3 regions of the Paraglaciecola sp. IT1134 genome follow, and region 3 is predicted to be linked to each of the others. Evidence: predicted binding sites of a transcription regulator. Region 3 holds the regulator's gene; each other region holds the start of a gene.
What was found. Region 3 encodes sigma-54, which starts transcription at its own class of promoters, with help from an activator protein. Its sites were predicted from a motif close to GTTGGCACGNNNNTNGNNT; they were not measured.
Positions count from the first base shown of each region.

Region 1 (4,910 bases), 1.1 Mb from region 3:
CCCTGGGACCGGTACGTATCAGTGAGGTCGAAGCTGCTCAGAAAGAAATCCTGGCGGTTGCGCGTCGCTTAGCGGATGCGGGAGAAATTATGCTCGGAGGCGGCGGCGGCGATGAATTCTTATAAAGTCAGCTTTTGGCTGACAAGTCTATGAATCATGATTTTCCAGAGGGCAAGGATGACCATATTAAAACCTGGGACTTGCCCTACATCGAAGACGAACGCAAGTTAGCCGATAGCCAGACTACAGATGCGTTGAATCATCGTCCTAACTGGCAATACGAACCACCAGAACAAGCGCCGGAGGAAGAGTTCCATCCTCCCACTGCCCAGGAAATTGAAGCTATTCGGGCAGCCGCTCAGGCCGATGGTTTTGCCGAAGGACAACAGGAAGGTTTCGCCCAAGGACAGGCTCAGGGGTTAGAAGAAGGTAAGGCCGAAGGTTTGACCCAGGGCTTGGAAGAGGGCAAGGCTCAAGGTTTAGCCCAGGGGCAGGAAGAGCAAGAGCAACACAGCGCGTTATGGCAACAACTCATTCAAACTTTATATGCACCTGTGGCTACGGTTGAACAAGAGTTGCAGCAGGAATTGGTATTATTGGCGGTATCCTTGGCCAAGGCGGTCATTCGCAGTGAGATCAAGACCAATACAGATATCATTTTTGCTGCGTTGAGTGAAGGCCTCAAGGCTTTACCTATTCAAGAATCCCAGTATCAAATCCATTTACATCCTCAGGACATCGAGTTGATCAAAGGTCACTTCAGTGAGCAGGACATCGAAAAACATAATTGGCAGTTGATTGAGGCCCCCAATTTAGCCAGGGGAGGGTGCGATATTGTCACCCAAAGCAATGCCGTTGATGTCAGTATCGAGCGACGGATGCGTGACGTACTAGACAAATTTTTGCTGGAACAGGGGCTGGCCCAGATTGATCCCAATCAAGAGACTTAGACAAGTACCATGAGCAGCCAAATTCTAGCCAATATCAAGGCACTGCAACAACAAGTACCTAAAGCTCCTACTGTCGCCGCAGGTAAGCTTGTGCGTGGTATTGGCCTGACTTTGGAAGCGGTGGGTTGTCAAATGCCTGTGGGCAGTCAATGTTTAATTCAAACCGTGGATGGTGAAATTGAAGCCGAGGTCGTAGGATTCGCGGAAAATATTACCTACTTAATGCCAACCCAAGCCGTCAAAGGTATAGTGCCTGGCTCCAGGGTTCAACCCTTGAACCGGGAACAGGGCATACCCGTGGGCATGTCATTACTTGGGCGGGTAGTGGATGGCAATGGTCAGCCACTGGACGGCTTGGGGGCTATTGTTGCTGAGAAACGTGTCCCTCTGACACGGCCACCGATGAATCCTTTGTTACGTAAACCCATAACTCGTCCCTTAGATGTTGGGGTCAGGGCGATAAACACTATGATCACCGTGGGCAGTGGTCAACGTATGGGGTTGTTTGCCGGCAGTGGAGTGGGGAAAAGCGTATTGCTGGGCATGATGACTCGGGGCACCACCGCCGATGTGGTCGTGGTGGGTTTGGTGGGTGAACGTGGACGGGAAGTGAAAGAGTTTATTCAGGACATTTTAGGAGAAGAGGAGCGTAAAAAATCGGTAGTGGTGGCCGCGCCTGCGGATACCTCTCCTCTGATGCGCCTAAAAGGCTGCGAAACAGCCGTTACTATTGCCGAATACTTTCGTGATAAAGGCATGAATGTCTTGTTGCTGGTCGATTCGTTGACCCGCTATGCTATGGCTCAGCGAGAAATCGCCCTGGCGGTGGGTGAGCCTCCCGCGACTAAGGGCTATCCGCCATCGGTATTTGCGCGTTTGCCTGCACTAGTGGAACGAGCGGGTAATGGTTCGGAATCCCAAGGCTCTATCACCGCATTTTATACCGTATTGACCGAAGGGGATGACTTGCAAGATCCCATAGCAGATTCTGCTCGGGCGATCCTCGATGGGCATATAGTCTTGTCTCGGGAACTCGCCGATTCTGGGCATTATCCGGCAATAGACGTGGAGGCATCGATCAGTCGCGTGATGCCCATGGTAGTAAGCCCGGAGCATTTGCAAACCGCCCGGCGCATTAAACAAGTGTATTCAACCTATCAGAAAAATCGCGACCTAATTAGCATAGGTGCTTACACCCGAGGCAATGATCCGCGGATCGATTTGGCTATCAATGCGGAGCCGGCAATCAACGCTTTTTTACAACAGGGCATGCAGCAAATCCTGACCTATGATGAATGTCTCGAGACCATGACCAAACTCGGCAGCGGACTAGGTAAAGCCTGATGTTATCCCTGATGATCTTGTTACAAGTTTTGAGCGTCGTCAGAGGTTGGTATGGCGGCTAAAAAACAGCTAGAGATAGTAGCAGACTGGGAACGTCAAAAAGAACAGAAACTGGCCCGGGACTATCAGCTCGCGCAACAAAACGTGGCGCAAAATAAACAAAAACTGGCGGGTTTAGATCAGTATAGAGTGGAATATTTACGTGAAGGGATCCGCAAGGGCCAGTTGGGCCTGGCCGCCCAGAGCTTTGGCCAGCATCAGTCTTTTGTCGGTAAAATAGATAAAGCCTGCGAACAACAAAATAGGGTATTAAGTAATGCCCTGATAGTGGCGGATCAACGCAAACAACAATGGTTGGTGCAGCAACGAAAACGCAAAGCGATAGAGTTCCTGCTGGATAAAAAACAGGCCCAGGTATTAAAACAAGAAGACCGCATAGAACAGCAAATGCTGGATGAACTCTCCTTACAGAAGTTTTTACGCAGTAAATGAACCCCAATACGTTGTCAACCCCATCAATTCCTCACTCATTTTAAGGCCAGCTGGTAGAGTTGGAACGAAGTTTGCTTTTACTCCCCCATTAGTCGCAATAAACATGTTGCAAGACGCTTTTTCGATACCTAAAGTGGTGAGTGTTAGAATGAATGTAGTTTATAACGATTTGATTAATAAAGAAAAAAACCATTATCAATTCAACCTTGGGATAGAGGGCTAATCATGCTGCAACAAATTGCCACCGCTAACGCAGATGTTGCCGCGTTTGCCTTTGAGCCATCAGCGGATGATTTGGCCAACCTAAAGTCTGCCGATGAATTTGCGCTTATGCTCAAACACCAACAAGCGGGCAGTCAGCTCAATTCAAAGGGGCCCAAACCCGAGCAAGCTTCACCTGAGCAGACGTCCCCCGGGCACGCGTCCCCCGGGCAGGTGAGCCCCGAGTCATCTGCGGGCGCTGTGCAAACAGAGATTGCTGGTGAGACTCAGCCAATTTTGCCCGGAGTTGAAAAACAGCCACTTCTGAGTAAAGATGCCCCGTCTGACGAAACCTCTGCAACCTCTAACCTTGCGCCAGAGACTGAAGTGGTGGACGGGGGATCAGAGGAAACCCAAAACCAAGAACAATTGTTAGACACCGCAGGATCAGCAAACGTTGTGGAGGAAAACCAATGGCTATTGCTGGTTGAAAAGCTGGTCAACGATGCAGTCAATGCCGGTTCGGACAAACCAAACCCTGCTGACCACAATGTGTCATCCGCTAACGAGCTGCAGCAAGTTAGTGTCTCCGATGACGGAGCGAATGCTGAGACACAAGACACAATGACCCAGTTAGCTGCGCTGCTCAATAGCCTTTTTGACCCAGAGCACAATGAAGAGGGGGTCTTGTCAGAATTAGAACAAGAAATCCACAATCTTTTGAACGAAAACCCAAAAATCAGTGAGGCGTTTGCGCAGTTGCTAAAGTTGCACAAAGAGGACCTAGCTGGAGAAAATAGCCCCTTACCAAGTGAGCTGAGTACCCTTGATAATGGCCAGCAAGAGGATTTGTCAACACGGGTCCCCACAGATGGAAATGTACTGCCCCCAGCGGAACAACAACTGCTTGAAGTGTTGCTGGCAGAGGCCATCGTTGCGGCGGTAAATCCGCCAGGCTCCCCACAAAATTTGCAACCAACTTCAGATATCGGGCCAGAGGAGCTTAAAAGTGATGGGGCCATACCTGCGGATCCCCTGGCAATTACTGCGTCACTAGAGCTGACACTTAGCCCCGAGGTATTGGCAATGTTACCTGAAGCGTCTTCGATGGCAAAAATCATTCAGCTTCCTAACGATAAACTGGATAAGGTTTTGGCTTACCTGGAGCAAAAACTGAATGTCAACGATACCACTGCCAAGAACACTACCGCTGCGGCTGAACAACAAGCCGCCAATCTGGGGATAGACAATGCACTAGGCAAAACCGATGGGGTGTCAGAATTTGTCGCTGCATTAAAAACAGGTATTGCTGAGTTTAAGGCCCAATTGAGTCAAGGTCGTGAGCCTGGTATTGATTTAAAGAGCCTGGTGAATGAGGCGCTTAAATCGTCGGGGGAGTCAGGTCAGTCCCCCTTTACCAAGCTACCTGAGCAACTGGATCCCACCCTTAAAGCCTTTAACCAAACCCTCGATTTTGCTCAGCAGCTAAGCAGTGCTTTAGAGCAATCCTCGCAACTTAGCGTGGCCAGCAATAGTTATCGAGAGTTGGGGCAGTTGCAGGGCGAACAAGTCAAAGCGGCGCAATTGCATACCAGCCAGTTCGATAAAGCATTGAATTTGGCTAAACCTGAGGCTCACCAACAGCTTGCCGAGAAAGTGCGCTGGATGGTTAATCACAGTCAGTTGGTCGCTGAAATTCGTTTAGACCCGGCGGAATTGGGTTCCATGCACGTTAAAGTGTCCTTGGCTGGCGAGTCGGCCAATGTCAGTTTTGTGGTCAATTCCGCCCAGGCTAAAGAAGCGGTGGATAATGCCACCCCAAAACTGCGTGAGATGCTGGCTGAAAAAGGTATCGAGTTGGGTCAATCCTCAGTTGAGCAAGAACAAAATGCACGGGGAGAGGAGCAACAGACGGCCGGTGAT
Region 1 covers NZ_CM176486.1:3,678,671-3,683,580, reverse strand. Annotated here, with positions in the region: gene fliG (flagellar motor switch protein FliG) at 1-125, shown strand, start outside; gene fliH (flagellar assembly protein FliH) at 150-950, shown strand; gene fliI (flagellar protein export ATPase FliI) at 960-2,294, shown strand; gene fliJ (flagellar export protein FliJ) at 2,346-2,786, shown strand; gene AC3RV5_RS16080 (flagellar hook-length control protein FliK) at 3,012-4,910, shown strand, end outside.
Region 1: AC3RV5_RS16080 (flagellar hook-length control protein FliK) is a predicted target of sigma-54. The motif match lies at 2,845-2,863, and genes of this name have one in related genera.

Region 2 (4,910 bases), 2.0 Mb from region 3:
ACTAAGGCGCAAACCTTTGCCGATAAATACAATGCGGCCAAGGCGTACGGTAGCTACCAAGACATGTTAAACGACCCCAACGTAGATGCGGTATATATCGCTACGCCCCAGAGTTTGCATTACCAGCAAGCAAAAATGTGTTTGGAAGCCGGCAAACACGTATTAATGGAAAAACCCCTGACCATAAACGCCGCGCAAACTGAGTCTCTAATTGCCCTGGCCCAGCGTAAAAATTTGCTACTGCAAGAAGGGCTGTGGAGTCGTTTTATGCCTTGTTTCGAACAGGTGAAAGTGTGGTTAGATGAAGATCGTATCGGCGAACTGCAGTATATTTGTTCGGATATAGGTTTTGCTTTTGGACACCATCAAGGGCATCGATTACACGATCCTAATTTGGGCGGCGGCGCCTTACTTGATTTAGGTGTGTATAGCATTACCCTTAGCCAATATTTGCTGCAAGAACATCCTAGCGAAATCAGCGCCATGAGCCATTTTGGCACCCGCCAAGTGGATGAGAATACTGTGGTCAATATGCGTTACCCTTCGGGACGTTTTTCCCAGTTCACTTGTACTATTGCTGCCCAAGCGAGCAATTCCATGACATTGATGGGCAGCAAAGGGCGCATTGTATTGCCGTATATGTTTTGGAATGGCAACAAGATTATTTTGCAGCAAGAAGACAGGCAAGACGAAGTGATTGAATTTGCCCACCGCGTGAACGGTTTTGAATACCAAATTGAAGAAGCCATGCATATGATGGATAAAAAGCAATGCTGCAGTGCCTTTATGCCCCATGCAGACAGCTTGGCTGTGATGCAAACCATGGATGAAATTCGACGTCAAATCGGCCTGGAATTTAGCCCCGATGCAGAGCGTGTTTAACGTCAATAAGCCGAGGCCGCACAAGCGGCGATCTATCTTTACATCATTAGGTTATAGGTCATTGCACAAAACCTATGTACAAAAAATCCAAAATGACTAGAATATGCGCTCTTTTATGAATCTTAAATAGCCCGCGTATATACCCAAAATTTATGGAATTGCATGGCGGCTGTATATCAATGCAGCCAACCAATATGCCGTTTCAAAGACTAAGCGTATAAAGGCTTTCCCGAGGAGAACTGATGTTATCACGTGATATGAATATTGCCGATTTTGACCCTGAACTAAGTCAGGCCATCGCCCAAGAAACTCAGCGCCAAGAGCAGCATATTGAGTTAATAGCCTCTGAAAATTACTGCAGCCCGCGGGTATTAGAAGCCCAAGGCTCACAGTTAACCAATAAATATGCCGAAGGTTACCCACACAAACGTTATTACGGCGGCTGTGAATATGTGGATATCGCCGAAGATTTGGCCATAGAGCGGGCTAAACAGTTATTTGGTGCCGACTATGCCAATGTGCAGCCGCACTCAGGCTCACAAGCTAACTCTGCGGTGTTTATGGCCTTGCTTGACGCCGGTGACACCGTGCTGGGTATGAGTTTGGCCCATGGCGGTCACTTAACCCACGGATCACACGTGAGCTTTTCTGGTAAAACTTATAACGCGGTGCAATACGGTATAGACGAACAGACCGGTAAAATTGATTACGACGCCATTGAAGCCTTGGCGGTTGAACATAAACCCAAAATGCTGATCGGTGGATTCTCTGCGTATTCAGGCATCATAGATTGGCAGCGTTTTCGCGCCATTGCCGACAAGGTGGGTGCTTATCTGCTGGTGGATATGGCCCATGTAGCCGGTTTAGTGGCCGCGGGTTTATACCCTAATCCGCTACCCCATGCCCATGTGGTGACCACGACTACCCATAAAACCCTGGCAGGCCCACGTGGCGGCTTGATTTTATCGGCCTGTGGCGATGAAGCCATCTATAAAAAACTCAACAGTTCGGTATTCCCGGGTAACCAGGGTGGTCCGTTGTGTCATGTGATAGCGGCTAAAGCCGTGGCCTTTAAAGAAGCCTTGCAGCCTGACTTTAAAGTTTACCAACAGCAAGTATTACTGAATGCCAAAGCTATGGTGGCTGTCATGCAAGAGCGGGGCTATAAAATTGTTTCTGGTGGTACCGAAAATCATTTGTTTTTGCTTGATCTCATCGACAAAGACATCACCGGTAAAGATGCTGACGCTGCCCTGGGCAACGCCAATATTACAGTTAATAAAAACTCGGTGCCTAACGATCCCCGCTCACCTTTTGTTACCAGTGGTTTGCGAATTGGTTCTCCTGCTATCACCCGCCGGGGCTTTAAAGAAGAACAAGCCCAACAAGTGGCCACCTGGATGTGTGACGTGCTGGATAACATTCAAGACACTTCAGTAGTTGAACGTGTTAAGGGTGAGGTTTTGGCCTTGTGTGAGAAGTTCCCGGTTTACGCTTACCGCTAAATCAGTTGCATAATAAAAAACGCACCGACTCAGGTGCATTTTTTATGTCTATCGAAAATCTGCGACAAAAAAGTCAATTATTTGACTTGGATAGTTATTGACTTTTTTGCATACCAGTACTGCTGGTGCAGTTACAACTGATCGCACAGCTCTTGCGTAAATATTTTATTCCCCTGCGAACAACTAAAACACAAGTTAACTTGGCTTATAAGTTGCTTAATAAAAGCCCAAGATCACGAAAAACGAAATGCTGATAAAAAAATGACACTCTTAACTAAAATGTTCCCTATTGGCCTGACAACATACATGTTAGTAGGTTGTTCGTCTTTTAATTCAATGGACTCGTTTAATCTTTTTACGAATGATGACCCCGATGCAAAAACCAGGCTTTGTGCCCGGGATACCGGCGAATTTTATCAGTGTCATGACATAATGATTGAAAATAAAAAAATCGATAAAGACACCAGCTTGTTTAGCACTGACTTGCATTTTCAACTTCTGGGTGAATATACCGAACAAATGGCAACGGATCTTCAGCACGACCTAAAAGGTGTGGTTATTGACGCCCCCATAGTTGTCGCTTCTTTTGTTTATTTAGATTCGACGCTGCAGACGACCAATAACCTAGGTATTCAACTAGCCGAGTATTTTATCAATGATCTGCAGGAGATTGGCTTACCGGTTAGTGATCATAAATTGACCGGGTGGCTTAACGTCAATGCCCAAGGGGATTTTGTATTTTCTCGCAACCAAGATGAATTACGAAATGATCTCGAGATAGGTTATGTCGTCACCGGGACTATGCTTAAAAACGACCGTGGGGTAATAGTTAACGTGCGACTGATCAATTTTAACACGAATGAAATTGCCGCATCAAGTTCGAAGTTTTTGCCCAGTATATTAACTGATAATTTGTTGTAGCCCAATAGCCAAGGGCTAAACGGGTATTCAAAACGAATTGAGTCAATGGGCATAAAATAAAAATTACTGCTGGACAATCAGCACTAGCAAAACTAGCAAAAGCAAATAAATGAGATTATAAACAAAGTTCTGCGTCTATTCCTTCTGAACATTGTTGGTGATCCTCTTTTCTTTGGATTTTACCAAAAAGCCAGCGCCGTAGGAACAATATTACCGGTTAAGACTAGAGACGGTGATTTTTTGCCGGCCAAGGCTGTTAGTTTATAGTTGGCAGCTTGCTGCGAGTTTGTGGTTTAAACAGCAACACTAGGGTTCATCGATCGCACAGACCGTCAGCGCCAAATCGTAAGGTCAACAAACAATCCTCCCAGCTATTATCCTCATTTTAATTTTTCATCTGGCATCCTATTTGCTCACGATTTTACTTTAAGCCATTTATGAGCCGATAAAATATAACCTTAACTGAGAAATATTAGCGCGGATTGCTTTTGCCATAAGCAGTTTATCTAGGTTGGCTCCTTTGGTGATTTGCTTGCACTTAGCAACTAACGAGCACAGAATGCCTACCTAACAGGCTGTATTACCTAATGATTTTAGGCTAAATCAACTATTGTTAGAAAAACTTAAGATTCAAGCTTTTCAGTCGATGCAGATATCGCGGGGTAGTGTCCGTATGAAGTGTTATCGGGATGTATAGTTGTAAACACCTACTAAATTGAGGTTGTAAAGTAAACTGATTAGCACGGCGGCCTGAACATTGGAATGTTAAGCGAACGATTTTTATTAAAGGTTTGCGAACAGAAGCCGTTAAAGTAATTGTACACCCGTAATGTTTCATTAAGCATTACTAAAGACCTTGATTGAAGAGCATAGATACGTAGTTATTTAGTGCCTAATCAATTAATTAATATTTGTTAAATAGGAGTGTTGCTATGCAACCAAATAGAACAAAACTAGCTCTTCATATAGGGGCTGTTGTATTGGGAGCATCGTGTGCTTTTAATGCTGCAGCTGAGACATTTAACGTAACTGTCAATACTATTTCAGATGTAAGTATTCTTGAAGTTACGCAGCTTGATTTTGGCGAAAACATTACCACAGACGCCAGCCAATCTTGCGTCATGGATGCAGATGTTCCGCCAAATACTGCGGTGTTTTCTGATGTTGTTGTAGCGGGAACAAACTATGGATTAATTACTGGCTTGGCTTGTATAGGTTCTGGTGTCACGGTCGCGACGCCTGGTGTATACAGCATCACAGGTGAGGCAGGGCTAGATGTCAATCTGACCCTAAATACTGAAATACAAGCCGGCGGGGATTTTACTTTTTCTCCAGGCCAAGGGTGTGGAGTGGATCATGACGGAACGTCGGCGCTTGATGCGTGTAATGCTATCACGGTCGGGACGCCCATTCTATTGACTATTGCAGACGGTGTAGATGGTGCGCCAGCTATTTCAGGTCAGACCCATTTTACCGTTGGTGGCACCATTGCCATCGGTGCAACAGGCCTTACGTCTGACACTAACTATAACGCCACCTTTTTAGTTAACGTTATTTATTGATCGCAGATCGATTATTAATAATTTAACTATCGTCTGAGAG
Region 2 covers NZ_CM176486.1:1,457,266-1,462,175, forward strand. Annotated here, with positions in the region: gene AC3RV5_RS06275 (Gfo/Idh/MocA family protein) at 1-882, shown strand, start outside; gene glyA (serine hydroxymethyltransferase) at 1,125-2,387, shown strand; gene AC3RV5_RS06285 (FlgO family outer membrane protein) at 2,649-3,308, shown strand; gene AC3RV5_RS06290 (hypothetical protein) at 4,241-4,870, shown strand.
Region 2: AC3RV5_RS06285 (FlgO family outer membrane protein) is a predicted target of sigma-54. The motif match lies at 2,587-2,605, and genes of this name have one in related genera.

Region 3 (4,910 bases):
AAGGACAAATCAATAAAACTCACGGAACTAGTTCATGAACAGAGTAACGTTGAGTATTGGGTTACTGTTTATATTAGTGGTGGCAACCAATTTGCCCCAGTGGCTGTCCGAGGAAGAGAACATACCGCTGACGGAAACGGAAACCGCCTGGCAACCCAACTACCAGGCCAGTGAAATGTTGAGTACCCTTTTTAATGCACAAGGCAATATTAGTCATCAGGTGTTTGCCAGTAAAATGGAACATTTTGAGTTGCTGGGCTTTACCTTGTTCAAACAGCCTCAATACACCATATTTGTGACCACTCAGCAAACACCCTGGCAGGTATCGGCCAATGAAGGCACACTGTACGATACCAATCGCATCCAATTGGAAAACAGTGTGGAGATCCGCAACCAGGATGAGCAAGGTTTCGCCAGGATAATTCGCACTGAATTTATGGAGGTTGATTTGTTGGATAAAACCATACAATCCGATCAGCCGGTGCAAATTTATGGTCAACATTATGTGATCAACAGTAACGGCTTTACGGCTAACCTAACCACTCAACAATACGAGCTACTAAACCATGTTCAAACCGTTTATCAACCTCGTCCTTAACTCCTGGGCATTGGGCATACTGATCTTTTCCACCGCCAGTATGGCCGGCAAGGATGATTTTTCTCAGGCCATAAAAGTGGACTCAAAATATCAATTTGGCGATGGGATCACCAAAAAGTCAGTGTTCCGCGAAGATGTGCATATTAACCAGGGAAGTTTGCATCTGTATGCTGACGAAGTCGAAGTGGACGCTAGTCAGGGTGAAGGCAAGGAAATTTTTATTGCGACAGGTACACCAGCCAAATACAGGCAGCAACAAGAGCAAGGTGGCGAGATAGTCGCCTCCGCCAATCGCATTGTTTACCGCCGGGAGAAACGTACACTCTCCCTGGATGGCGCTGCTCAACTGAAACAAAATAACAGCAGTGTTAAAGGTGAGTCTATAGTGTTTAATATGGCCTTAGAACAGATTGTGGCACAGGGTGAAAACGAAGAAAGTGGCCGGGTGACTACCATTTTTCAACCGGAAAAAAAGCCCCAAAAAGTCAAACCTGAGCCAGCCGTTCAACCTAATAAGGAAAAAAAACCTTAATGGCAACCTTGAAAGCCACACATTTGGCCAAGTCCTACAAGTCTCGACAAGTGGTTAGAGATGTCAGTTTAGAAGTGTCCACGGGGCAAATTGTCGGCTTACTGGGGCCAAATGGGGCGGGCAAAACCACGACTTTTTATATGATAGTGGGTCTGGTACCTTTAGATAAGGGCGAGATTTTTATCGATCAGCAAGAGTTAACCTTACAGCCCATGCACATGCGGGCTCGGCTGGGCATAGGCTATTTGCCTCAGGAAGCCTCTATTTTTCGTAAACTGACGGTTTACCAAAACTTGATGGCCATCTTGCAAACCCGCAAGGAGTTGACCAAAGAACAACAAGAGCAGCAAGCGGATTCCCTGTTGGACGAGTTCAATATCAATCATATCCGCAATAGCACAGGCATGAGTTTATCCGGTGGCGAAAGACGCAGAGTTGAGATCGCCAGGGCGCTGTCCGCCGACCCGGAATTTATCTTACTCGATGAACCTTTCGCCGGGGTGGATCCGATTTCAGTCAATGACATAAAAAAGATAATTCAGCATTTACGGGACAGGGGGATTGGTGTATTGATCACCGATCACAATGTAAGAGAAACTTTGGATGTATGTGAGAAAGCTTATATTGTTAGCCAAGGGGAATTAATCGCCTCTGGAACAGCCGAAGAAGTATTAAGTGATCAACGTGTAAGAGATGTATACCTAGGAGAACAATTCAGGCTATAGTTAAGTCTTTCTCCCTAAACGCGATTAGTCGTCACGACAACTAGGTTGTCACTTAATCAGATACGCAGTTACTAATTAACATTCAAATTAGCTTCTTAATCGATTAGCAACGGATATGAAACAGAAGTAGATGAAACCCTCTTTACAATTAAAATTTAGCCAATCACTGACCATGACGCCGCAATTGCAGCAAGCCATTCGCCTGTTGCAACTTTCGACTCTGGACTTACAACTAGAAATTCAAGAAGCCCTGGATTCCAATCCCTTATTGGAAATCGAAGAGCCCACCGATAATGCTTCCGGTGATAGTGCCTTAAGTGATGCCTCACTGGATCCGGCCAATAAACCCGATGGCTCAGAAGTAACCGATCCCAATAGCGATAGCATCGATGCCGGTGACGCCTTGGAAAAAGGCGATATTCCCGAAGACTTGCCTCTGGATAGTACTTGGGATGAATATATCAGTGCCTCATCGGCACCCGCCCCCATGTCAGGAGGCGGTTCGGATGATGAGCAGATTTTTCAGGGTGAAACCATAGAGAATATTCAGGATCATCTGTTATGGCAGATGCGGTTAACACATTTTAGTGAGACGGACGTGGCGATTGCCACAGCCATTATTGACTCCATCGATGACTCCGGCTATTTAACCATGAGTGCACAAGACATATTGCTGAGCATGGATGACGAAGAAATTGAATTGGATGAAGTGGAATGTGTGCTTAAACGTATTCAGATGTTCGATCCTGTTGGTTCAGGCTCACGTACCCCACAAGAATGTTTACTGGTGCAATTACGCCAATTTGCCCCGGATACGCCTTGGCTGGAAGAAGCCAAGATGTTGATTGGCGAATACGCTGAATTATTGGGTAGCAAAGACTACCGCACCCTGATGCGCAAAACCCGGCTCAAGGAAGAAGAATTACGCGAAGCCATGCGCTTGCTCAAAACCCTGAATCCGAGGCCAGGTAGTGCCTTGATTAAAGGTGAAGCAGAGTATGTGATCCCGGATGTGTCAGTGGCGAAAAAGAATGGCCGCTGGACGGTGGAACTCAACCCCGACAGTTTACCCAAGCTGAATGTTAATCAACAATATGCGGCCATGAGTCGTAATGCGAAAAACACCAGTGACAGCCAGTTTATCCGTTCACATATGCAAGAGGCAAAATGGTTTATCAAGAGTGTGGAAAGCCGTAATGAAACCTTGCTGAAAGTCTCCAATTGTATCGTGCAGCAGCAAATGGGTTTCTTCGAACACGGCCCGGAAATGATGAAACCTATGGTGCTTAACGATGTTGCCGAAATGGTCGAGATGCACGAATCAACTATTTCCCGGGTGACTACCAAGAAATATATGCATACTCCCAGGGGTATTTTCGAGCTCAAGTATTTCTTTTCCAGTCATGTGGCGACCGAAACAGGCGGTGAATGTTCATCTACGGCGATACGTGCATTAATCAAAAAACTGGTGGCTGCAGAGAAACCCAGCAAACCGTTAAGTGATAGCAAGATTGCTCAATTGTTGGCCGATCAAGGTATTATGGTTGCAAGGCGAACAATAGCAAAATATCGGGAGTCTTTATTGATACCCCCGTCTAACCAACGTAAAAGTCTTTTTTAGACTGATTGTAGAAGGAAGAGGCGATATGCAAATAAATCTTACAGGTCATCACGTGGACATTACCGATTCACTTAAAGATTATGTCGATAGTAAATTTATTAAGCTTGAGCGACATTCGGATCAAATCAACAATGTGCATGTCATATTGAATATTGAAAAACTCAATCAAAAAGCAGAAGCTACCTTGCATCTCAACGGCGCCGAAGTATTTGCTACCGCGGAACATACCGATATGTACGCGGCCATCGATGGCCTGATTGACAAATTAGACCGTCAGGTGCTCAAGCATAAAGAAAAAGTTAAACGCCATTAACCCATTAGGCAGATAATGGAAATTTCAGACATACTTAATCCTGACTGCGTACTATGCGCAGTTCAGGCTAGCAGCAAAAAACGCATTCTTGAGCTTATCAGTCTGATTGCCAATCAGCATTTGATCGACATAGATCAAGCAACTATTTTGGCCAGTTTAGTGAGCCGGGAAAAAATGGGTAGTACGGGGATTGGCGGCGGTATTGCATTGCCTCATGGTCGGCTCAAAGGCTTGGAAAGTGCATTGGCAGTGTTGGTAACCTGTCAACCTGCTATAGAGTATGATGCCATTGACAATATGCCGGTGGACGTTTTTTTCGCTATCCTGGTGCCGGAAGAAAAAGCCAAGGAACATCTGCAGACCCTCTCTAGCATTGCCGCCAAACTCAGTGACAAAGAGTTGCTCAAACAATTGCGCAGTGCCATCAGCGCTGAAGAATTATTTCAGGTAATCAGCTGATATGAAGCTCATCATCATTAGCGGGCGTTCTGGCTCAGGGAAATCCGTCGTTTTACGTTCACTGGAAGATCTCGGTTATTACTGTGTGGATAACATTCCGGTAAACCTACTGCCCACGCTCACCCATACAGTAGTAGATGAATACGACCAGGTGGCGGTTAGCATCGATGTGCGTAACTTACCCAAAAATCCCAGTGAACTGGTGGAAATTCTGGATTATCTGCCGTCGACATGGGAAATGACCATACTCTATCTGGATGCCAGTGATGACGTACTGATCAAGCGTTTTAGCGAGACCCGCCGCTTGCACCCCTTGTCAAAACAGAATAAATCTCTGTCGGATGCCATTCAGGCCGAGGGGCAATTATTGGCCCCCATTGCCGAGCGAGCAGATTTGTATCTGGATACGGATCAGTTATCTGTCCATCAGCTGGCTGAGCTGGTACGGGAGCGTATTCTTGGCAAAAAAAGCTCGCGCCTGGTACTGGTTTTTGAATCTTTTGGTTTCAAACATGGTATTCCTAAAGATGCGGACTACGTTTTTGACGGACGTTTTCTACCCAATCCCCACTGGGAACCGGATCTGAAACATCTGACCGGTCTGGATTCTGCGGTGGAAATCTTTCTCGGCTCACAACCCATAGTGACCAAATTTATCTGGC
Region 3 covers NZ_CM176486.1:4,758,570-4,763,479, reverse strand. Annotated here, with positions in the region: gene kdsC (3-deoxy-manno-octulosonate-8-phosphatase KdsC) at 1-38, shown strand, start outside; gene lptC (LPS export ABC transporter periplasmic protein LptC) at 35-598, shown strand; gene lptA (lipopolysaccharide transport periplasmic protein LptA) at 639-1,130, shown strand; gene lptB (LPS export ABC transporter ATP-binding protein) at 1,130-1,855, shown strand; gene AC3RV5_RS20615 (RNA polymerase factor sigma-54) at 1,986-3,476, shown strand; gene hpf (ribosome hibernation promoting factor) at 3,502-3,789, shown strand; gene ptsN (PTS IIA-like nitrogen regulatory protein PtsN) at 3,805-4,248, shown strand; gene rapZ (RNase adapter RapZ) at 4,250-4,910, shown strand, end outside.